DNA from 4 places in the Vibrio sp. DW001 genome. Region 3 is predicted to be linked to each of the others. Evidence: predicted binding sites of a transcription regulator. Region 3 holds the regulator's gene; each other region holds the start of a gene.
What was found. Region 3 encodes CRP, which controls carbon source genes, mostly activating them, when cyclic AMP is high. Its sites were predicted from a motif close to TGTGANNNNNNTCACA; they were not measured.
Positions count from the first base shown of each region.

Region 1: recB (exodeoxyribonuclease V subunit beta) is a predicted target of CRP. The motif match lies at 2,471-2,486, and genes of this name have one in related genera.
Region 2: udp (uridine phosphorylase) is a predicted target of CRP. The motif match lies at 4,025-4,040, and genes of this name have one in related genera.
Region 4: L3V77_RS05535 (ROK family protein) is a predicted target of CRP. The motif match lies at 2,495-2,510, and genes of this name have one in related genera.

Region 1 is NZ_CP091975.1:2,969,314-2,975,297, reverse strand. It holds gene recC (exodeoxyribonuclease V subunit gamma) at 1-2,331, shown strand, start outside; gene recB (exodeoxyribonuclease V subunit beta) at 2,519-5,984, shown strand, end outside.
Region 2 is NZ_CP091975.1:1,288,857-1,294,840, forward strand. It holds gene L3V77_RS06155 (ATP-binding protein) at 1-1,038, shown strand, start outside; gene L3V77_RS06160 (response regulator) at 1,040-1,513, shown strand; gene L3V77_RS06165 (zinc/cadmium/mercury/lead-transporting ATPase) at 1,616-3,895, shown strand; gene udp (uridine phosphorylase) at 4,133-4,891, shown strand; gene L3V77_RS06175 (DUF1887 family protein) at 5,011-5,984, opposite strand, start outside.
Region 3 is NZ_CP091975.1:3,504,461-3,510,444, forward strand. It holds gene L3V77_RS16005 (PLP-dependent aminotransferase family protein) at 1-1,143, shown strand, start outside; gene L3V77_RS16010 (hydrolase) at 1,140-2,111, shown strand; gene L3V77_RS16015 (YheU family protein) at 2,127-2,339, shown strand; gene L3V77_RS16020 (phosphoribulokinase) at 2,430-3,299, shown strand; gene crp (cAMP-activated global transcriptional regulator CRP) at 3,546-4,178, shown strand; gene L3V77_RS16030 (GNAT family N-acetyltransferase) at 4,257-4,730, opposite strand; gene L3V77_RS16035 (hypothetical protein) at 4,870-5,094, shown strand; gene L3V77_RS16040 (hypothetical protein) at 5,261-5,434, shown strand; gene L3V77_RS16045 (hypothetical protein) at 5,431-5,604, shown strand; gene groL (chaperonin GroEL) at 5,657-5,984, opposite strand, start outside.
Region 4 is NZ_CP091975.1:1,145,295-1,151,278, forward strand. It holds gene L3V77_RS05525 (patatin-like phospholipase family protein) at 1-660, shown strand, start outside; gene pyk (pyruvate kinase) at 853-2,298, opposite strand; gene L3V77_RS05535 (ROK family protein) at 2,587-3,801, shown strand; gene L3V77_RS05540 (chemotaxis protein CheV) at 3,980-4,921, shown strand; gene L3V77_RS05545 (error-prone DNA polymerase) at 4,954-5,984, opposite strand, start outside.

The DNA of each region.
Region 1 (5,984 bases), 540 kb from region 3:
AACACGGATAGCTCTGTAACATTGAATGCTTGTCATAGCTCAATGCGCGAAGTGGAAGTGCTGCATGACCGGTTGCTCGAAATGTTTGAAGACAATCCGAAACTCAAGCCACGCGATGTTATCGTGATGGTGGCGGATATTAATACTTATAGCGCGGCAATTCAGGCTGTTTTTGGTAATGCACCGGGCAAACGCTATATCCCATTTTCAATTTCTGATCGGAGTGCCTCTCAAGAGAGCCCAATCCTGAATGCTTTTATTCGTTTGTTAACACTGCCAGATAGTCGGTGCGGTGCGTCTGAGGTTCTTGAATTACTCGAGACACCAGAAATTCTTTGTCGATTCTCTTTAAGTGATAATGAATTTGAGAAAGGCAAACGTTGGGTCGAGGAAACCGGTATTCGGTGGGGGCTTGATAGTACAACTGGAGCTGAGTTTGACCTTCCAGATACCAAGCAAAATACCTGGTTGTTTGGCATTCAACGTATGCTATTGGGGTATGCGATGCATGAAAGCATCAATGTTTATGAAGCCTCAAATCAATCTATTGCGCCATATAATGAAGTACAAGGAATGGACGCGGAAATAGCCGGAAAATTCGCCCATTTTATTGATCGTATTACTTCCTATCGCCGTGAACTCGCTCAGACTCAATCAATAGGGGACTGGCAAGCATTGCTTTACCGTCTAATCGATGATTTTTTCCTTGTAGAATTAGAAGGTGAGGTAGCACTAAAATCTATTCGTGATGCGTTGCAACAACTGGCGACGCAACTCTCCGACGCCAACTATTTGCAATCCCTTTCACCCACTATTTTGGTGGATTATTTACAGTCTAAACTCTCGGCCTCACGTGTCAGTCAGCGCTTCCTTGCTGGCTCGGTTAATTTTTGCACATTGATGCCTATGCGCTCCATTCCATTTGAAGTCGTTTGCCTTCTAGGCATGAATGATGGCGTCTATCCTCGTGCAATGCCACAGGACGGATTAGATTTAATGAATAAACGGGCGAAGGCGGGTGACCGATCTCGGCGTGATGACGATAGATATCTGTTTCTGGAAGCATTGCTGTCGGCACAACGTAAGCTCTATATAAGCTATGTTGGACGTTCAATTCAGGATAATAGTGAACGTTCTCCTTCAATTCTTGTTTCTGAACTTCTAGATTATTGCGGACAAAACTTCTGTTTAGTCGGAGAAGAAAATACAAACAATGATGACTCTGCCCGCTCGTTAATAAGTAACTTAACGGTACATTACCCCATGGTTCCTTTTAGTGAGAAAGCATTTGGTATTGAATATCAAAGCTATGCTAGCGAATGGCTTCCTTCGGCCAAAAGAGACGGGCATAGGGCGGAACCATTCATACAGCCTTTACTCGATTACCGTGATATTGCCGAGCAACCAGAGCACCTTCCATTGGCTGAGTTGCAACGTTTTTGGCGGTTACCTGTTCAGTACTTTTTTAATCGTCGTCTCAAGGTGTTCTTTGAAGAGTTTGGCCGAGCGACAGAAGATGATGAACCTTTTTTGCTTAATAACTTGCAGAGCTTCAACCTGAGAGATGAACTCTTACATTCATTGCTTAAAGCCAAACTAGAGAATCAAGATGAAAATACGGTTTACCAGAACTTTGTTCAACAGCAACGGGCGAAAGGTGGCTTGCCAGTTGGTGCATTTGGTGAATTAGAACTGAGTGTTAATCGAGAAAAGACCGATAAGTTGGTGGATGAATTATTGTTCCTTTGCCAAGCGCCACTAGGCGATATAGAAGTCGACCTGCAGATAGAATTGGATGACTGGAAGGAAGCGATCAACCTTAACGGTTGGATATCGGGTAACTATCAATCCGGGTTAGTTCGTTATCGCAGCGGCAGAATTCGTAGTCAGGACCTACTTCTAGCTTGGATAGATCACCTCTGTTTGGCAGTGGTAGGAGAGCATAAAAAAACACACCTAATCGGTTTTAATGACAAATCAGGGCTAGAACATAAAGTCATTCTTCCTGTCGATAAACAGCAAGCTAAATTATGGTTGGTTGAACTGGTGCAGTACTATTTTAAAGGCCTAAATCAACCGTTAGCGTATTTTCCTAAAACAGCGCTAATTGGTATGGAGAGGTTGGTTTTAGGGAAAGAAGACGGTGATGTCAAAATGGCTAACACGTTTAACGATGGTTATCAGTTTAGTGGTGAAGGGAGCAACCGATATATTAATCGAGTATGGCCAGAATGGAATGAGTCACTGTACCAACAGGTTTCTGTACTCGCCAGTGAGGTGTTATTAAGTGTACTGAAACAGACACAAGATAGTGAAAATGTAGAGGTATAGAAGTCAATGAAAAGGAAAAGAATGTAGGGTGGCCGTCCGCAAATCATTATTATTTGTAGGGCGTTTACAGTACGGCCACAATGGCCAGAGGGACCATAAATTCTTTGAACAGATATTAACCGTAAACCATACGCTTAACCGTGATTGTGATCGCGCTAATTGTAACTGATAACCGAGAAATCGAACTATGCCGCAAACCTTAAACACGATGAGCTTTCCACTACATGGAGCAAGGTTAATTGAAGCCTCTGCAGGTACAGGGAAAACCTTTACCATCTCCGGTTTGTACCTGCGATTGCTTTTAGGGCATGGTGATCAGGAGAGCCGTCATGCCTCGCCATTAACCGTGGACCAAATATTAGTTGTTACTTTTACGGAAGCGGCGACGGCAGAGTTGAGAGAACGCATACGAAGTAAGATTCATGACGCAAGAATCGCATTCCTAAGAGGTGAGAGCAGCGATCCGGTCATAAAGTTATTGCTTAAGCAGCTCCCTGATACTAAACGGGTGATATCGGTATTACTAAATGCCGAGCGTCAAATGGACGAGGCAGCAATCTTCACTATTCATGGATTTTGTCAACGAATGTTAACGCAAAATGCATTTGAATCTGGCAGTCGTTTCAACAATGAATTCATCACGGATGAAAGTAAACTAAAAGCTCAAGTGGTCGCCGATTATTGGCGTCGAAATTTTTATTCTCTTTCGTTGAATCTCGCTAATGAAGTGCGAACCATTTGGCGTGAACCAGAGTTACTTCTTAAAGATATTTCTACCCAATTAACCGGCGTTCCGGTCACTCTTACTGTGGACGCAATGGAAGATACGTTGGAAGCGCTTCACCTTAAAAATCTTGCAATGATAGATTCGCTCAAAACGTTCTGGAAAGAAAGTGTTGAGGATATTCCTCAAATAATAAGTAACTCCGATGTAAGTAAGCGCTCATTCACGAAAAAGAATTTGCCAGCCTGGATTAATGAAATTTCTCAATGGGCAGAAAACCCAACAGAAGGGTACCAGTGCCCAGATAAGCTAGAGAAATTCACGCAGGAATTTTTGATAGAAAAAACACCGGAAAATAAAGTCATTCCAGAGCACCTTCTTTTTGCTCACGTGAGTAGATTTATTGCGAATAAACCCAGTATTAAAGAGCCGCTTTTGGCGCATGCAATTCAGGTGTGTAGAGGCAACTTGCAACAGATAAAGCAAGAGAGACACTGGCTCTCATTTGATGATCTCTTAACCAACCTCTCTGCTGCCATTGACACGGATGAACAAGGAAATCTTGTAGCAAGGATACGTCATCTTTTTCCCGTCGCGATGATCGATGAATTCCAAGATACCGACCCAATGCAGTACAGTATTTTCAGCCGTATCTACCTTTCTAATCCAGAATCTGGCCTATTAATGATAGGGGACCCCAAACAAGCGATTTATGGCTTTCGGGGCGCAGATATTTTTACCTATATTCGAGCAAGGAATGAGGTGGCGGATCACTATACGTTGGATATCAATTGGCGATCTAGTGCGGATATGATAAATGCGACGAATGGGGTCTTTACCCAAGCTGGTTCTCCCTTTGTGTATGATAAGGACATTCCTTTCTACCCTGTTAACCCTAGCCCGGATTCAGAAAATCGCAGCTGGTGGCTGGATGGGGTTAAACAGAAAGCACTGACCTACTGGCTACAAGAAACAGACGAACCAATTGCAAAGACCAACTACACAAACGGCATGGCTGCGGGGACCGCAGAAAAAATTAGCCAGATATTACAAAGCAGTGATGAGGCCTATTTTGTGGACTCAAAAGGGCAGAGAGAGTCGATACAAGCCGGTAATATTGCGGTTTTGGTAAGAACGGGAGGTGAAGGTCAACTCGTTCGACAAGAGCTAGCGAAAAAAGGGGTGGCGAGTGTCTATCTCTCTAATAGAGATAGCGTATTTAAGAGTGCGATGGCGAGTGCCATACTACGTTTACTACAAGCGGTGCTTTACCCAGAAGATGAGCGGATTTTACGAGCGGCATTGGCTTCTGATGTACTCATGAAAAGCAGCCGAGCACTTGATAATTTAAATGAAAATGAGATCGAGTTAGAAGCGAAGATTAACGCGTTCAAAGCGTTTCGAGTCGTTTGGCAGCAACGAGGTGTCATGCCTATGCTTCGAGCGATAATGTCGGTAGAAGGGATTGGTGAAAATCTATTAGCGCAGGAGTTTGGAGAGCGATTGATTACCGATTTTCTACACTTAGCGGAATTATTGCAGCAAGCAAGTTTAACGTTAGATAGTGATCATGCGTTGGTTCGTTGGTTTGCCGAGTCAATTCAAGACATTCAACAGGGCGGTTCAGCGGGTGATGAACAGATTCAAAGGTTAGAGTCGGAAAGAAATCTAGTACAAATTGTGACTATCCATAAATCGAAGGGGTTGGAATATGATCTGGTCTTTTTGCCGTTTGCGTCAGCCTATAGAGAATCGAAAAACGGTCAATATTACGATCAAGACCTTGAAACCACTTTTCTAGATATTACCCTGCAGCCCACGTCAGTTGCCTTATCAGATAAAGAACGTTTAGCGGAAGATTTACGTCTTTTATATGTGGCGATTACTCGCGCCGTTTATGGCTGTTTTGTTGGTATTGCTCCGTTGAGGAAAGGTCGTTCTAGAAAAGATCCAACCGGTGCACACTTAAGTGCTGTTGGTTACCTTCTTCAGAATGGAGAGGAAAGTTCCACAGCTGAGTTTGAAAGTACCGCTCACAGCCAAGTAGCAAAGCATCACGAGCTCATGGCTATAAGCCACATACCAGAAATAACTGACAACAAAACACAGGCAAGCTTGGTAGACCAGATAGAGCTTTTTGATCATAGTGATCTAAAAGAACACGATGATCTAAATGCTCGTATTATGTATGGAGATATTGACAAAAGTTGGCGAGTCACTAGTTACTCTGGGCTTGTTAAACAAGGGCATAGCAAAATTGATACCAGTGCCCAATTTGAGATCGAAACTCAATCGACGGGTCTTGATATTGATTCAGCTGAAGATAAAGATGAGTTGCAGTTAGATGAACCCGAAGCCACTATTTTTAGCTTTCCGCGAGGCGCCAGACCTGGGACTTTCTTACACACCATTTTTGAAGAAATTGATTTTACACTACCAGCAACGAGTGGTGAGACCAGTAAGATAGTATCTGAACTGTTGCAAGTAGCGCAGTATGAAGAGAAATGGTTACCTATATTACAAGGCATGATAGATACGGTATTGTCGGCCCGGTTAGACGGCATGGCGTTACAACTTTGCAATAAAGATTGCTCAACAAAGCTCGTTGAAATGGAATTTTTATTGCCAATTCAACATCTCTCGTCAGTGTTATTTAATGACTTAAGTAAACAATACGATCAACTATCTCAGAAAGCGGATGAATTAGGGTTTAGTGATGTGCAGGGGATGCTGAAAGGGTTTATCGATCTCGTGTTTGTTCACGAAGGCAAATACTATATTTTAGATTGGAAGTCGAATCATCTTGGGGATGAAAGCGATGCTTATCAAGAGGAAGCACTACAACAAGCGATGATCGATCATCGATATGATTTCCAATATCAAATCTATGCACTCGCTCTTCACCGATTTTTACGTAATCGAATTGCTG
Region 2 (5,984 bases), 1.6 Mb from region 3:
TGGATAGATGGGCAGACGAGGGCGGTAGAGCCAGAATATTATGGCCCGTTAGCAGCTCAGTTTACACCCGTTATTGTGAGTGAATTATCGCGTCGACAGATGAGAGCAATACGGGAGTCTATCGCCAAAGAAGAGGCTTTGCAAAAGCTATATACCGCTGAGCAAATGACAACATTAGGACAACTTGCGGCAGGTATCGCCCATGAGCTTAATAATGCCGTAGGCGTATTGAGCAGTAAGACAGAGCGGATGCAGTCAGTGATCTCTCAGTTGATGGAAGAACTTCACCCTGAGGCGAGCGTCTTTTTAGAACAAGGGTTATTGCAAGGGCAGGTCGCGAGTTCCTCAGAGGTACGTAAACGTGCCAGAGAACTTGAATCAGAATTGGGTTTATCCCGTGACCTCGCCAAATCTTTAGCTCGAGCGGTACCGAGAGGTGAAGTACCTAAGCAATGGCTAGAGAACCCGAGCGAAGCCATACGTTACTGGAAAGTCGGTCGTGATTTACACGATATGCGATTAGCTGCAAGGCACTCAGTGGGTATCGTTAAATCGGTGAAGCAACTCGGTCGCTCGGATATTGATACCGATGAGTGGTTGGATATAAACGAATCGATCAACAAAGCTATCGCTTTATTACAAAGCGACTTACGAAGAGTGTCAGTACATCTTAGCCCTGCCAATCTTCCGAAGTTTAAAGGTTCGTCTACTGAATTGGTTCAGATTTGGGCGAATATTATGAAAAATGCTTGTGATGCAATGGAAGATACGGCGGAGCCGGCTATTGAGATTGCTACACGGTATACAAACAAACGGATTCTTGTCACGATTTCCAATAATGGCCCTGAAATTGATGAATTAACACGACGTCAGATCTTTCAGCCAAACTTCACTACCAAGAAAGGTGGGCTCTCTTTTGGCTTAGGGCTCGGGCTTTCAATCGTGAAAAGAATAGTGAGTGGTTATGGTGGAACTATTGCTGTGAAAAGCGGTTCGGAAAAAACCATTTTTAGAATTAAATTGCCAGTCGAGGAATAATATGGAGAAGTTGAACCTGATCTGTGTAGATGACCAACGTGAAGTTTTGAGCGCGGTACTACAAGATCTAGAACCACTTAGTACTTGGTTAAACATAGAAGATTGCGAATCAGCAGCTGAAGCTCTCGAATTGATGGATGATTTTGATGCGGAAGGTGAATTCGTCGCCTTAATTATCTCGGATCACGTTATGCCGGGTAAAACCGGGGTGGAGTTGTTGACTGAAATTTCACAAGACGGTCGTTTTTCAACAACAAAAAAAATCTTGCTAACCGGACAAGCGACGCATCAAGATACTATCACTGCTATCAATCTAGCTCGTATCGAGAGTTATTTTGAAAAGCCTTGGAATGCAGATGTCTTACGCGAACGGGCAAGAACGCTGGTCACAGAGTTTATCTTTGACCAAGGATTGGACTACACCGACTATCAAGGTAATCTAGATCAAAATGTTGTTTTAGCTCGCCTTCGTTAAATTTATGAAATCAAAGCTTGACCTTGGAGTTAACTCCAAGGTTTATGCTTGTTGGTATCTTAACAAAAGTCATTTACACCAAATGGTGATAAAGGAGATACCATGTGTACTAAGCACGAAGGCTGTCAATCAAAGGCAAGCACTCAGAATATCAGTAGCACTAGCTGCTCTACGCCAACGATTACTCAGATAAAAGCTATCGGTGCCGAAAGTGAAGGTTGTTGTAGTGGTGAGTCAGGTACTTGCAGTAGTGGTTCTGACCTCTCAGAGGAAAGTGACCCCTCAGGTTTACAATCTCTTTTTACTCAAAGCTGGAAAATTGCTGGGATGGATTGCCCATCATGTGCTCGAAAAATTGAAACGGCGGTGAGCAATATATCCGGTGTCAGCTATGTTAAAGTACTATTTGCGACTGAAAAACTTGTCGTTAAATACGATGATGCAGCTCTCACTCAAACCATCGAATCTATTGCGTTAAAGACCGGTTTTCCGTTAAATATATATACCTCTCAACCTACTACAGACGACGATTTCAGTCTGCGCGGCCTATTCAAACAAAATATCCAAGTTATCTCTCTGGCGATCGCGATGCTTATCTCTTTTGCATTACAACCACTTCTTCCTCAATTCAGTGAGTGGTCTTTTGTTGCAATTTGTTTGTTAGGGTTGGTACCTATCGGCAAAAAAGCGATCACACTAGCGAGATCTGGTACCCCATTTTCAATTGAGACACTGATGAGTGTTGCTGCGATTGGGGCATTGTATTTAGGTGAAACGATTGAAGCGGCAATGGTTTTACTGTTGTTTTTACTTGGAGAAAAACTCGAAGCCTACGCCTCTTCAAGGGCGAGAAGTGGCGTAAAGTCTTTAATGGCTCTGGTTCCTGAAGACGCGGTAAAGATTGTGGATGGAGAACGGGTTCACGTTTCAGTTAACGAATTAATTCCTGAAGACATTATTGAGGTCTCTCCCGGTTCTCGGCTTCCTGCTGATGGGGTGATTCAAACCTCGGCTAGTTTCGATGAAAGTGCGTTAACGGGTGAGTCACTTCCGGTTGAACATCTAGTGGATGATCAGGTTCTTGCTGGTTCTGTCGTCGTTGATAAAGTGGTTCGCTTACGGGTTACCTCTAAGCAAGGTGAAAACGCCATTGATCGGATACTACATTTAATCGAACAAGCCGAGTCACACAAAGCGCCACTTGAACGTTTTCTTGACCGATTCAGTCGTTGGTATACCCCTGCCATGATGGCTTTAGCATTATTGGTTATTATTACTCCTCCGCTTCTTTTTGAGCAGCCTTGGGAGACATGGGTATACCGAGGCCTTGCTTTACTGCTTATTGCTTGTCCGTGTGCCCTGGTTATTTCTACGCCTGCTGCCATAACATCTGGGTTAGCGGTTGCCGCTAAACGTGGGGCCTTAATAAAAGGTGGAGCAGCGCTAGAGCAACTTGGACGCATAGAAACGGTCGCTTTTGACAAAACGGGTACCCTGACCAAAGGTGAACCTAAAGTGACGGATGTTGTGACACTAGGAAATATAACGAGAGAACGCTTGCTCGCGCTAGCCGCATCCATCGAATTAGGTTCAACACACCCATTAGCGAAGTCGTTAGTAGCTTATGTTAACAGTCAGCATATCGCCATATCGGAAGCGACTGAGAAAACGGCTATTGCGGGTATTGGTGTTTCTGGAATAATTTCAGGCGTTAACTATTGCATAAGCGCGCCAAGCAAAGTAGACGTGCCGATATCGAATGAGATAGAGCAACACGTTGCTCGTCTCGAGAGTGTAGGAAAAACAACGGTTCTAGTTTTGGAGGCGTCGGAGGTGATTGGCGTTCTTGCTTGGCAAGACACCTTGCGTGAGGATGCGAAAGACGCGATAGATAAACTACATAAACTAGGTATTAGCACGCTAATGCTTACAGGCGATAATGCGCGAAGTGCAAAAGGTATTGCTGACAAAATTGGTGTTGAATATAAGGCAGGTCTGCTTCCTGAAGACAAAGTGGATTTTGTTCAGCAGCTTGCGAAAACGAAACAGGTTGCGATGGTCGGCGATGGTATCAATGACGCACCAGCCATGAAAGCGGCGTCAATCGGTATTGCGATGGGCAGTGGCACTGATGTTGCCTTGGAAGCGGCAGATTCAGCGTTGACCCATAACCGTCTGACGGATGTGGCAGGAATCATTACTCTTTCGAAAGCAACATTGGCAAATATTCGTCAAAATATCGCTTTGGCATTAGGGTTAAAAGCCATATTTTTGGTGACGAGCCTTCTGGGTATTACTGGATTATGGTTGGCGGTATTGGCAGACAGTGGTGCGACATTGTTAGTAACCGCAAATGCTTTAAGATTGTTGAGGTTGAAATAGTGGTATTTGGACAGGATAAATTTCAGATGCTTGCTATTCTTTTAATTGAACGAATTCCATTCAAAAGTGTAGAAAAACGTGATGCCAATCGGTTTTCTATGTAATGGCTAGTGTAATGTAAGTTTATATTGTGATTGAGATCACTCTATGGGTGGCATTTGTTCGCTACAGTTTGTCTGTCAACTTCACCCATATTCTGGATTAGCAAAATGCTGAGTCCACATTAAGGAGCCATCTATGTCTCAACCTGTTTTTCACCTTGGTATTACTGCGGCCGATCTTAAAGGCGCAACTGTTGCTATTATTCCTGGTGACCCAGATCGCGTGCCAAAAATCGCCGCTGAAATGGATAATGCAGTACAACTTTCAAGCCACCGTGAATACAATGTTTACTTGGCAGAATTAGATGGCACACCTGTTGTAGTTTGTTCTACAGGTATTGGAGGTCCTTCTACTTCTATTGCAGTTGAAGAACTTGCGCAATGTGGTGTACGTACATTCTTACGCGTGGGTACGACAGGTGCTATTCAATCAGATGTAAACGTCGGAGATATGATTGTTTCTACTGGTTCCGTTCGTTTAGATGGCGCTAGTTTGCATTTTGCTCCGCTAGAGTTTCCAGCTGTTGCAAACTTTGAAGTTGCAACGGCAATGAAAGAAGCGGTAGAAGAGTCGGGCGCGAAAGTGCACATGGGCGTAACGGCGTCTAGTGATACCTTCTATCCAGGACAAGAGCGTTATGATACGTTCTCTGGTCGTGTTGTTAAGCGTTTCCAAGGTTCAATGCAAGAGTGGCAAGACATGGGGGTTCTAAATTTCGAAATGGAATCTGCAACACTATTTACAATGTGTGCAAGCTCTGGTCTTAAAGCTGGCTGTGTTGCGGGTGTTATAATCAACCGTACTCAGAAAGAGATCCCTGATCATGCAACGCTTAAAAAAACTGAGACGCGTTCTATTCAGGTTGTTATTGCTGCTGCGCGTAAAATGCTTTAATTATTGATCGGTTGCTCTTGTCATTTTAGGAGCAACGTTGCTTAATAATAAAAATCCCGAATACATTTAGTGTTCGGGATTTTTTGTTGTCAGTCTTATCCTAAGTTTCCGTTCATCAATCACAATTCATCGTGACCACCTGCATCAGCGAACCAATGAGTTAGGTGTTTTTTCAGATCCTTCAGTTCATCAGGACCGATGAGAGCTAACCCTAAGTCTTCAGCGCGAGTGATATCGTTGTGTCTTAGCGGGCGGAAGCTAACTAACATCGCTCGAGCTTGTAAGCCACCCAATAAATCTCTCAAGGACTCGAGCTTGTAGAGAGTATCGTCACCGTCGTCGCGCATGCCCTTTGTTTTGCACTCTATTATATGTAGTTTGTTGTTCACAACAGTAGCTACATCGAGTTCATTTCGGACTTCACGTTCACCTAACTGGCGATACACCTGAACATTGAGAGAGTGGTCTTGAATGGTTGGTAGTTCATCTTGAATCTGCTTAACGGTACTATGGACCAGTGTTTCAAGCCACTCACCGTTAGAAAATCGTCTTGCGTCTTCGCTCGCAAATTTGAGAATACCATTTTGATAGGTTGCAAGCTGTGTGTCCACAAGGTCGGAGAGAAGCATATTCACTTCGCGATAACCTTGTTGTTTTTCGGTTAAGCTCACCTCTAATTTTTGCTCTTTACGACATGTTGTTGCCAAGTAGTTGAGTGTCGCAAGTCCAGGGCCAAGTTCAAGGGCGTTGCCTGCCCACCTTTGTCCGAGTTCATAGAGTTGTTGATCGAGTTGATCGGGTAAATCGTGTTCGTTAAATTCAGCCCGCGCACCAAAAATAGTTAGATAGTCAGCAATCGTGATGTGGTCTTCTAGTTGAGCATCTTTGTTTTCTTCCGGATAAATCCAGCAAATCTTATCGCTGTTTGGTTCAACAACGAAGATCTCCCAAGCATTGCGTCTAAACATCTCATAAACAGGCAATAGGCGATGACGCAACCCACAACTGGCGTTGAGCTTTAGCTCTTTGCCACGCTGACGTAGGTTTGTTTCTAGCTGATGTATCGCTTGTCTAATCAGAGGAGTGTCAGCGA
Region 3 (5,984 bases):
AAGGCATATTGGGCATTTGATCAAGGGGATAATTATGAGTCAAACGAATGCAATTTCGGCTTCAATATCCCTCCTATGTTTGACCGCAGCGACATGCTAAAAGAAGCAATGGAGAAGGTCGCTCAATCACCCCAAGCGCTCAACCAGTTTATGATCTATCAAAAACCAACGGGCATTGACTCCCATAGAGAGATTGTGGCTGATTGGCTAAATGAACATGGCGTTCAACTTGACGCAGAAAGATTGTTGTTTTGTTCTGGTGCACAGCATGGGATGCAGATGGTATTTGAGGCATTCACTCGAGCAGGAGACACCATTTTAGCGGAAAAGCTTACGTATCCTGGTTTGATTAGTTTAGCCAAACAGAAACAGCTAACCGTTAAAGGTATTGAAATGGATGAAGAGGGGATTATCCCTCATGCGCTTGAAGCGGCTTGCCGGCAATTTCAAGCTCGATTTATCTATTTAACCCCTACATTACAAAATCCTACAACAGCAACCATGTCCTTAGAGCGGCGTATCGCTATACTAGACATCTGTAAACGACATGATCTATATGTCATAGAAGACGATGTGAATGGCCTTCTTCCAGCAGATGCCCCACCACCAATGGTTAACTTAGCACCTGAACAGGTTTTTCATATTGGTGCTTTTTCCAAATGTCTCGCTCCGGGGTTACGTGTGGGTTACATTCAACCCCCCAGTAAACTGCACCCTCACCTTAGTATTACGTTGCAAAACCATAGCTGGATGATTAGTCCATTACTTACCGCATTAACCTGTGAGCTGCTTCGTTCCAACAAACTTGAACATACCTTAGATTATATCCGGACTGAAATGAGAGGAAGGCTAGAACTCGCGCTGACCTATTTATCTAATTTTCAACTCCAATACACCCACGACTGCTTCCACCTTTGGTTAACACTGCCTGACCATTGGCGCTTAAGCGACTTTGTCCAAAAAGCAGCATATGATGGCGTTATCGTAAAGTCAGCGGAACTATTTACGCCGCCAGCCGCGAATGTACCTCCTGCCGTACGACTTGCATTAAGCTCTCCAATCGATCAAGATCAAGTAGAAGCTGGGCTAATTAAGTTAAAAGCCTTATTAGATAGTACCCCAATCAGTGACTTTACTTTATGACCGAGTTTAACGCAGCAAGAGGGTTAACCAATCCTCACGTACAGACCGTTATTCCAAGAATGATTCGGAAACAACCGCTTTTTTATGCTAAATGGCAGACACTAGAAACACCAGACGGCGACTTCCTTGATCTTGCTTGGAGTGAAGATTGGACTAGCCCAACGGTAAAAGAAAAACCTATTTTTGTCCTTTTTCATGGCTTAGAAGGCAGCTTTGAGAGTCCGTACGCCAATGGCTTGATGCACGCTTTTTCTCAGCAGGGTTGGCTATCTGTCATGATGCATTTTCGAGGCTGTAGCGGCAGACCCAATCGACTAGCAAGAGCCTATCACTCAGGTGAAACCGAAGACCCTCGTTTCTTTTTAGAGCATATACAAAACATGTTCCCAGATCAGCCGAAGGTCGCCATTGGTATATCGCTTGGTGGAAACATGCTGGTTAATTATTTGGCCAAATACAGTCACGACCCTATAGTAGAAGCGGCCACCGTCGTTTCTGCACCTCTTGATTTAGAGGCATGTTCATCAAGAATTGAACAAGGATTTTCCAAGGTTTACCGAAACTACCTATTATCCTCTCTAAAGAAAAATGCGTTACAGAAACAGAATCAACTTGTGTCGGAACTTGGCGTTTCAACGCAGGATCTAAAGGCCTTAAAAACGCTTTATGGCTTCGATGATATGATAACGGCACCGTTACATGGGTTTAAAAATGCTAACGATTATTATCAACAATGTTCTGGCATCCATGTTATTAATAAGGTCAACATCCCCTTGCAGGTCATTCATGCCGAAGACGACCCATTTATGACTCAAGCGGTAATACCCAACTTTCCATTGAACAAAAACATACACTACCGCCTATTTAAACAAGGTGGTCATGTGGGCTTTTTGTCCGGAACCTTGACTAAACCCATTTTTTGGCTGGAACAAGCAATACCCAAGTATTACCAACACATCGCATCATGAATAAAAGTAGGCTTTATGATCATTCCATGGCAAGAAATAGATAGTGAGACGCTTGAAAATCTAATCAAAGAGTTTGTATTGAGAGAGGGGACAGATTACGGCCAAAGCGAAACCACCTTAGACGATAAAGTCAATCAGGTACGAACCCAGCTTAAAACAGGAGAAGCGGTGATTGTTTTTTCTGAGCTTCACGAAACCGTCGACATAAAACTCAAGCGCGAGTTCTGATAACAAAAAGTAAAGCGTTTATTCTTTTTATAGAATCTCATACACTAATTTCATATCAGCATTATCATCAATGTAACGACAAGGAATCTCATGTCAGCAAAACATCCGATTATCGCAGTTACAGGTTCATCTGGCGCAGGAACAACGACGACATCTGAAGCATTCAGAAAAATGTTCAGTATGATGGACGTGAAAGCCGCGTGGGTGGAAGGTGACAGTTTTCACCGATTTACCCGTCCGGAAATGGACATTGAAATTCGAAAAGCCAAAGAACAAGGCAAACACATAAGTTACTTTGGTGCGGAAGCCAATAACTTCCCTGCCCTTGAACAGTTTTTTAGAAAATATGGTGATGAAGGTCAAGGCCAAGTAAGACGATACTTACATTCCTTTGATGAGGCTGTGCCTTATAATCAGATGCCCGGCACATTCACTCCTTGGCAAGACTTAGCAGAAGATAGCGATGTTCTATTTTATGAAGGCTTACATGGTGCAGTTGTCGATGGCGATATCAATGTTTCACAACATGTTGACTTATTAATCGGCATGGTCCCCATTGTGAACCTTGAGTGGATCCAAAAATTTGTACGAGATACGCGAGACAGAGGCCATTCACGAGAAGCCGTGACCGACTCCATTGTTCGTTCTATGGATGATTACCTTAACTACATTACCCCTCAGTTTTCACGGACTCACATAAACTTCCAACGGGTTCCAACTGTTGACACCTCAAACCCACTGAACGCGAAAGCGATACCGAGTTTGGACGAGAGCTTTGTTGTAATTCGATTACGTGGAATGAAGAACGTAGACTTCCCATATCTTTTAGCCATGATTGATGGCTCTTTTGTTTCTCGCCATAATACTCTGGTGGTGCCAGGAGGAAAAATGAGTTTTGCTATGGAATTAATAATCAGACCGGTTCTACAACAATTAATAGAAACCGGGAAAATCGGCTAAAAATTGAGCCTGAATGCAGTTTAGTTCTGATACCGTGACGATGTGCACAGTTTTGCTTAGAGAAACGGGAAATCAGGGCGATCAAAATCAAGAAATTGACTGCAAAAAAGGATACTATTCTTAACCTATATACATGTGTAGCTTGCAGCTATGAATTTAAAATCTTATGCTAACGTCACCAATAATATGGGGATACAGCAAAGGAAAGCTGCTGGCACAGGCCCTACAGATAATAGTGAGATAATTATGGTTCTTGGTAAACCTCAAACCGATCCAACGTTAGAGTGGTTTCTTTCGCATTGTCATATTCATAAATATCCTTCCAAAAGTACGCTTATTCACGCTGGAGAAAAAGCGGAAACTCTGTATTACATTGTGAAAGGCTCTGTAGCTGTGCTTATCAAGGATGAAGAAGGTAAAGAGATGATTCTTTCTTACCTTAACCAAGGAGACTTCATCGGTGAGCTAGGTCTATTCGAAGAAGATCAAGAGCGTACCGCATGGGTTCGTGCTAAATCACCATGTGAAGTAGCTGAGATTTCGTTTAAGAAATTCCGTCAGCTTATTCAAGTTAATCCTGACATTTTGATGCGTCTTTCAGCTCAAATGGCAAGCCGTCTACAAACGACTAGCCAAAAAGTTGGTGACTTAGCATTCTTAGATGTGACGGGTCGTATTGCTCAAACACTTCTAAACTTGGCAAAACAACCAGATGCGATGACTCACCCAGACGGCATGCAAATTAAGATCACTCGTCAAGAGATTGGTCAGATTGTAGGTTGTTCACGTGAAACCGTTGGTCGTATTCTTAAGATGCTTGAAGAACAGAATTTAATTTCTGCTCACGGTAAAACTATCGTAGTTTACGGTACACGTTAATACCGTCACAAACAGCACTGATTAAAAAGCAGCGTTTACGCTGCTTTTTTTATGCCATAAGAAAAGACGCGCATTGGTTTATAATCGCAGCTCCATCCTATAATTAATGAGTGTTTGCCCTCTAAGATCCACTTGTCGCTCTTCTATTACCTTAAACCCATAGTGTTCAAAGAAAGGCTTCGCAGTAATACTGACATGTGAATAGAGTCGAGGAATTTTGCTTTTATTACCTTGCTGGAGGATTTGTTGCATTAAAGCACCAGCAATCCCCATACTTTGATGATTGTGATCGACATAAAAATGGCCAATCAACCCATCAGATTGAAGATCGGCATAACCCACTATCTTGTTATCAACTTCGGCGACAAAAGGCACAAGCTTATCCAGAAGTACCTGCCATCTATCAAGCGTAATTTCATCTGATGCCCAAGCTTCTATTTGCCTTTCAGAGTAGTCCTTTCTATTTACACTACGCACAGTATCAAAAAACAACGCTCTCAACGTACAGGCGTCTTCTGGGGCATATGGTCGTATCCGGATAGTACTTTGCACTTCGTCACTTCTCTTCTAACTTATAATTAATATTTGGTAAGCCTAACCAGTAATTGAACCATTTTCTACACGCACAAAAAACCGAAGCGATAAAACTTCGGTTTTTTACTACAACAAGGTTTAGGGTTCTCTAAACTGTGTGACTAGAGAGCAAGGCGAATACGCGGAATGTACGTCTGTACATGAGCCCAATCAACACCGCTATCAAACTATCAAACTATCAACGATAAGAGCAGACCATTACTACTCGCACAAAAAAACCGAAGCGATAAACTTCGGTTTTTTACTACAACAAGGTTTAGGGTTCTCTAAACTGTGTGACTTGAGAGCAAGGCGAATGCGCGGAATGTACGTCTGTACATGAGCACAATCAACGCCGCTATCAAACTATCAACGATAAGAGCAAACCATTACTACTCGCACAAAAAAACCGAAGCGATAAATTTCGGTTTTTTACTACAACAAGGTTTAGGGTTCTCTAAACTGTGTGACTTGAGAACAAGGCGAATGCGCGGAATGTACGTCTGTACATGAGTACAATCAACGCCGCTATCAAACTATCAACGATAAGAGCAAACCATTACTACTCGCACAAAAAAACCGAAGCGATAAACTTCGGTTTTTTACTACAACAAGGTTTAGGGTTCTCTAAACTGTGTGACTTGAGAGCAAGGCGAATGCGCGGAATGTACGTCTGTACATGAGTACAATCAACGCCGCTATCAAACTATCAACGATAAGAGCAAACCATTACTACTCGCACAAAAAAACCGAAGCGATAAACTTCGGTTTTTTACTACAACAAGGTTTAGGGTTCTCTAAACTGTGTGACTTGAGAGCAAGGCGAATGCGCGGAATGTACGTCTGTACATGAGCACAATCAACGCCGCTATCAAGTCATTCAGTGACGAGAAGCTAAATCCTTCTTACATCATGCCTGGCATACCACCCATACCACCCATGCCGCCCATATCAGGCATTCCACCTGAATCTTTAGCTGGCATATCGGTAATCATCGCTTCTGTTGTGATCATAAGACCAGCAACCGATGCGGCAAACTGTAGCGCACTACGAGTAACTTTAGTTGGGTCTAGGATACCCATTGCAATCATATCACCGTATTCGCCTGTCGCAGCGTTGTAGCCATAGCTACCTTCACCAGCTTTAACGTTATTAGCAACGACAGAATCTTCGTCACCCGCATTTTCAACGATTTGACGCAATGGCGCTTCCATAGCACGAAGTGCAACGCGA
Region 4 (5,984 bases), 1.4 Mb from region 3:
ATTCCGGGTCTTTACTCTGAAGAAGTGATAATTGAGGGTAAGAGGTTTGTTGATGGTGGTGTGACCGCCGCTATACCCGTCCAAGAAGCTTGGCGACAGGGTGCTCGTAATATTATTGTCATTCGAACAGAAAGCCTCGAAACAGAAGTAGAAAAAATCAGAGAGTTAAATATTGATATCCATTGGATTAAAGAACCAATGAATAATGTTCAGGAGCGTTGGAATAAAACCGTTGAACAGTGGAAAAACGAGTGGAGTGGTTTCTGGCAGGAACAAATAGATAAATCGAAACAGAAGAAAACACACCATAAGCATTTAGATATTCTTAATGGCGGGCGCTGGTTGTATGGGGCAGGCGATGTGTATCGCTTAAGTCATTTACTGGGCGGAAAGTTTGATTCAGGTTTGGCCGACTTTTTTATGGTTCATTATCAAAGCCTTACACTAACTAATGCATTCTTGAGTCACCCTCCTGACGATTGTTTTATTGTGCAAATAGTGCCTTCTGAGCCGCTAAAATCTTCACCGCTAATGAGCAAAAAAGAAGATCTTATCTTTGATTATGAACTGGGTCTTAGTGCGGGTTACGAATTTATCAAGCAACACTCTTTAGCGAGAAAGAACGCAGCGAATATACCTGAATCCAGATGTAAATATTAGGTGAGGACTTAGGGGCGGTTGATCTTTCGTGGTTAAATTTTATCCGGGATAAGCGTTTGTAGGTGATTTCTACTGCGTTATCAACTTTAAAGGTAGAACCACTACCTTTAAAACCTCCGCCTTGCATAAATGACCAACAATTCGCTGTAAAATAGCCTCGAATGATCAACCGCCCCTAGTACTGATAAGCGACTATTGCACGGTTATTATTCGCATACAGTTCGTTGAACCAATGATGTCCATTACGTCGCCCTGCGTAATAATGACAATATCACCACTATGTACATAGCCTTTATTTTTTAAAGTATTAATTGCTTCTTGAGCCGATGATATGCCCGCATCTGCATGGGAATCAAAGTACACAGGTGTAACCCCTCGATATAAAGATGATTTGTTTAAGGTCGATTCATTGCGAGAGAGTGCAAATATAGGGAGGCCAGAGCTTAGACGAGACATCATAAGTGGTGTTTTACCTGATTCTGTCAGTGATATCATTGCTTTCACACCTTCCAAATGATTGGCAGAATACATCGTTGCCATCGCTATTGCTTCTTCGGTCGCTTGGAATGTCTTATCAATACGATAACTGGATGTACTCAAAGACGGCATTTTTTCCGCACCAACACAAACGCTGGCCATTGATATTACGGTTTCAACGGGGTGTGCACCAACGGCGGTCTCGCCGGATAGCATAACCGCGTCTGTACCATCTAATACGGCGTTAGCGACATCCATTACTTCAGCACGTGTTGGCATAGAGTTGACTATCATTGACTCCATCATCTGAGTCGCGGTGATCACGGTTCGGTTTAAACTGCGAGTACGTTTAATGAGTTGTTTTTGGACTCCGATCAATTCAGGGTCACCGATCTCCACACCTAGATCACCACGGGCGACCATGATGACATCTGAAGCGAGAATTATGTCATCTATGCTTTCTGCATTTGCAACCGTTTCGGCTCTTTCAACTTTAGCGACTAATTTCGCTTCCAATCCTGCATCACGGGCAAGCCTTCTCGCGTATCTCATATCTTCCCCATTACGCGGGAATGAGATAGCGAGATAATCGACTTTTATTTTAGCCGCGGTCAAAATATCTTGTTTGTCTTTTTCAGTAAGCGCTTCTGCAGATAGTCCTCCGCCTTTTTTATTGATCCCTTTGTTGTTTGAAAGCACGCCACCGATGACAACTTCAGTAAACACTTTGTTGCCTTTCACGGATATAACTTTGAGCTGAACTCGACCATCGTCAAGCATTAACAGATCGCCGTTAGAAACATCTTGCGGTAGGTTTTTATAGTCCAAACCAACGGCGTCTTGATCACCCATCCCTGCTTCTAGTTCGCTATCTAAGGTGAATTTCTCCCCAACGACGAGGTCGACTTTGCCATTTTTAAAAGTAGAGACTCGAATTTTAGGGCCTTGTAAGTCACCAAGAATAGCGATGTGTTGACCTAATTTTGCAGCAATTTCTTTGACCTTTTTTGCTCTTTTAATGTGGTCATGAGCACTGCCATGTGAAAAATTCATGCGGACAACGTTTGCACCAGCTTTGATGATTTCTTCGAGGACATTGTCTTTATCTGTGGCAGGACCAAGTGTGGTAACAATTTTTGTTCTTCTAAGCATTTCTACCATTTTTTATCTCCGTTACTGACTTTACCCTTTGAGTATATGATATGAATCTAAGGCGAGAAAAAAGAATTGTTCTATTGGGGTGTAGTTATCATTTAGGGTAAAGTGTTTTGACAGCGTTGGAATCCTGTCCTGGATCAATTATTTCGGTGTTTGAAATATAAATTTCTCTCTATTTATGAACTAAATACGATTTGTGCGTGATACTGGTCACGGCGATTTGCTAAGGCGCTTCACAATTACTTCGCAAAGTAAAAAAATCACCCTAACAGTGTTATTTTGGAGTTTCAGATGTACATGGCTCAACCAGGCCATATTGATCATATCAAACAGTTCAATGCTGGTCGTGTGTATAAATTAATTGATGAGCTTGGCCCAATCTCTCGTATCGATCTGTCGAAAACGAGTTCTTTGGCGCCGGCAAGTATCACAAAAATTACTCGTGAGCTTATCGATGCACATCTTATTCATGAAACTACGGTTCAGGAAGCGACGAGTCGTGGGCGGCCTGCTGTCGGTTTACAAACTAACAATGAGGGTTGGCAGTTTCTCTCTATGAGATTAGGTCGTGGATATTTAACTATCGCACTGCATGAGTTAGGTGGTTCGGTTTTAGTTGATACAAAAATAGATATTCATGAAGTAGAACAAGATGATCTACTCGCACGTCTTCTCCATGAAACGGAGGAATTTTTTCAGACCTATGCCGATCAGTTAAATAGAGTAACCAGTATTTCAGTAACGCTGCCGGGTTTGGTTAACTCTGAGCACGGTATTGTGATTCAAATGCCACACTACAATGTCGCCAATTTGCCTTTGGGCCCAGAAATGTACAAGGCGACAGGTTTGCCTGTCTTTATTGCCAATGATACGCACGCATGGGCACTTGCTGAGAAACTGTTTGGGAACTCTCAGGTAAACGATAGTTCTGTGTTGATTTCGATTCATCACGGTGTTGGCGCGGGTATTGTGCTAGATGGTCGAGTACTTCAGGGTAAAAATGGTAATATTGGTGATCTTGGGCATATTCAGATAGATCCCGCTGGTAAGCGTTGTCATTGTGGTAACTATGGCTGCCTTGAAACGGTCGCGAGTTCTAAGGCAATTAGAGAAGAAGTCACAATGCGTCTTGAACAGGGAGAAGTCTCCTCTATTGATGCTGCCAACCCCACTATCGAAGCGATCTGTTCTGCCGCCGCGGCGGGTGATCCTCTCGCGGTGGAGGTGATTGAAAAGCTAGGTTATTATTTGGGGTCAGCGATCGCTATCATGATCAATCTGTTTAACCCTGAAAAAATACTCATTGGCGGTGCCATTAACCGTGCTAAATCTATTCTTTATCCTGCTATAGAGTCTTCGATTAAGAAGCAAAGTTTAGCCGTTTATCATCGAAATGTAGATATAGTCGAGAGTCGCTTTCTCAAGCAAGCCACTATGCCTGGCGCCGCGTTAATTAAACAGGCTATGTATGATGGAGAGTTATTAATGAAGGTCGTGGAGGGCTGATTTTTGGTACATGTTATGTATTGAAAATTGATATTAATCAGTTGTCTCATGTTTTCGTGGTGTGTCTATGGATACTGGATAGGTTTATCCGATGTTGTATAGTATAAATAACGGTATCGTAATTTTTTGTTTCTAAGTGTGAATTAGAACTTAATTCCAATCTCTGTGAGAAAGTTGTATGTCTGGAGTATTAAGTAGCGTTGATCAAAGAACGAACTTGGTGGGTGAAAACCGACTTGAGTTGTTGTTGTTTAAACTGAGCAATCGCCAACTGTTTGCGATCAATGTGTTTAAGGTTAAAGAAATACTAAAAGTGCCTGTTGTAACTAAATTGCCAGGCTCTCACCCAAATGTCATTGGTGTGGCTTCTTTACGTGGAGAGTCAGTACCTATTATTGATCTTCGTGCTGCTATTGGGTACCGACCTATGCACCCAGATGAAGAGCAGAATTTAATTATTACAGAATACAACCGAAGTGTTCAGGGTTTTTTAGTCGGCCAAGTTCGTAATATTGTAAACACAACGTGGACTGATATTGCGCCGCCACCTAAAACAGCTGGTAAATCAAACTACTTAACGGCCATCACCAATATAGAAGACGAAGGCGTACAGAAGATTGTTGAGATCATCGACGTAGAGAAGGTATTGGCTCAGATTATTGATTACGATATTTCTATTTCCGAAGGCGTTCTTGATGAGCGGCTTGCGACTCAAATGGTGGGTAGGAGTGTCCTAGTCGTTGATGATTCATCGACCGCTAGAGGACAAATAAAAGGTACACTTGAACAATTAGGCTTGCATATTATTGAGTGTGGTGATGGTTTAGAGGCCCTGAATTTACTACGCAAGTGGAGTGATGAAGGTATAGACGTTACTGAAAAACTGATGATGATGATTACCGACGCTGAAATGCCAGAAATGGATGGGTATAGATTAACTTACGAAGTACGGAATGACCCACGAATGAAGAATCTATTTGTTACTCTAAATACCTCTTTGAGTGGTAGTTTTAATGATGCAATGGTAGAAAAAGTCGGCTGTGATCGCTTTATCTCTAAATTCCAACCCGATCTTTTGGTGGGTGTGGCCCAAGAGAGAATGAAGCAGATTTTGGACTAGTGTTCTACGGCATTGTTACGCCGGAAATAAACTTAATGGAAATCTCGAGATTGGGTACTAAGCTGTGCGATAGAATCGGTTAAATCAATCAGCTTACCTGCAATAACATGGGTTACTTGCCCATCATGCTCTAGTATCCCTTTTACTTTTAGTATTTTAGCGGTTAGATACGCTTCCTGTTGAGCCCTTGCGGTATTAGACCATACCACTACATTGACATTACCTGTGTCATCTTCCAAAGTGAAAAATGTTACACCTGCCGCGGTCCCAGGAGATTGTCGGCCCGTAACAATCCCTGCTACCGTCACCAGTGATTTGTGTGGCTGATTTAACAATTCTACCTGCCGCGTAAATGGACCTAATATTCCTTTTTCTTCCAACAAGGTTATAGGGTGTTTTGCGAGCGATACGCCTGTTGCAGCATAGTCTTCAGTTAATGTTTCAAATTCATTCTCTTGGTATTGGAACGCATTGTTGTCGGTAGAGTTTTGTCGAAAAAGAGGGTAATCCTGTACTGAATCCATTACGGCCCAGCGGGTTGCATATCGGTCTCCTGAAAGTGCTTTTAAGGCATCAGCAGACGCTAAGGCTTCGATATCCTTTTTGTTCAAACCGATGCTTTTGAGTTGCCCACTACTGCTATACCCATTTTCTGGACGATTATTGATAAGTTGTTTGGCCCCTTTTTCTGAAAGCCCTCGAACAAGGCGAAACCCTAGGCGTAAGGCGTAACCTTGGTTGTTTCGTTGATCGTTAGGCACCATGATGTGGTCGTATTTTGAATGATTCACTGATACCGGTAGAACGGAAATATTATGTCGTCGGGCGTCTTGAATAAGCTGAGATGGGCTATAAAATCCCATCGGTAAGCTGTTTAAAATAGAGGTGTAAAAGGCTTCAGGATAATAATATTTTAGCCATGCAGAGCAGTAGGCTAATATTGCAAAAGAGGCAGAATGACTCTCAGGAAAACCATATTCACCAAAGCCGCATATTTGATTAAAGATGCGCTGTGCAAACTCAGCGTCATAACCTCTTTCTAACATGCCATTGATAAGCTTAT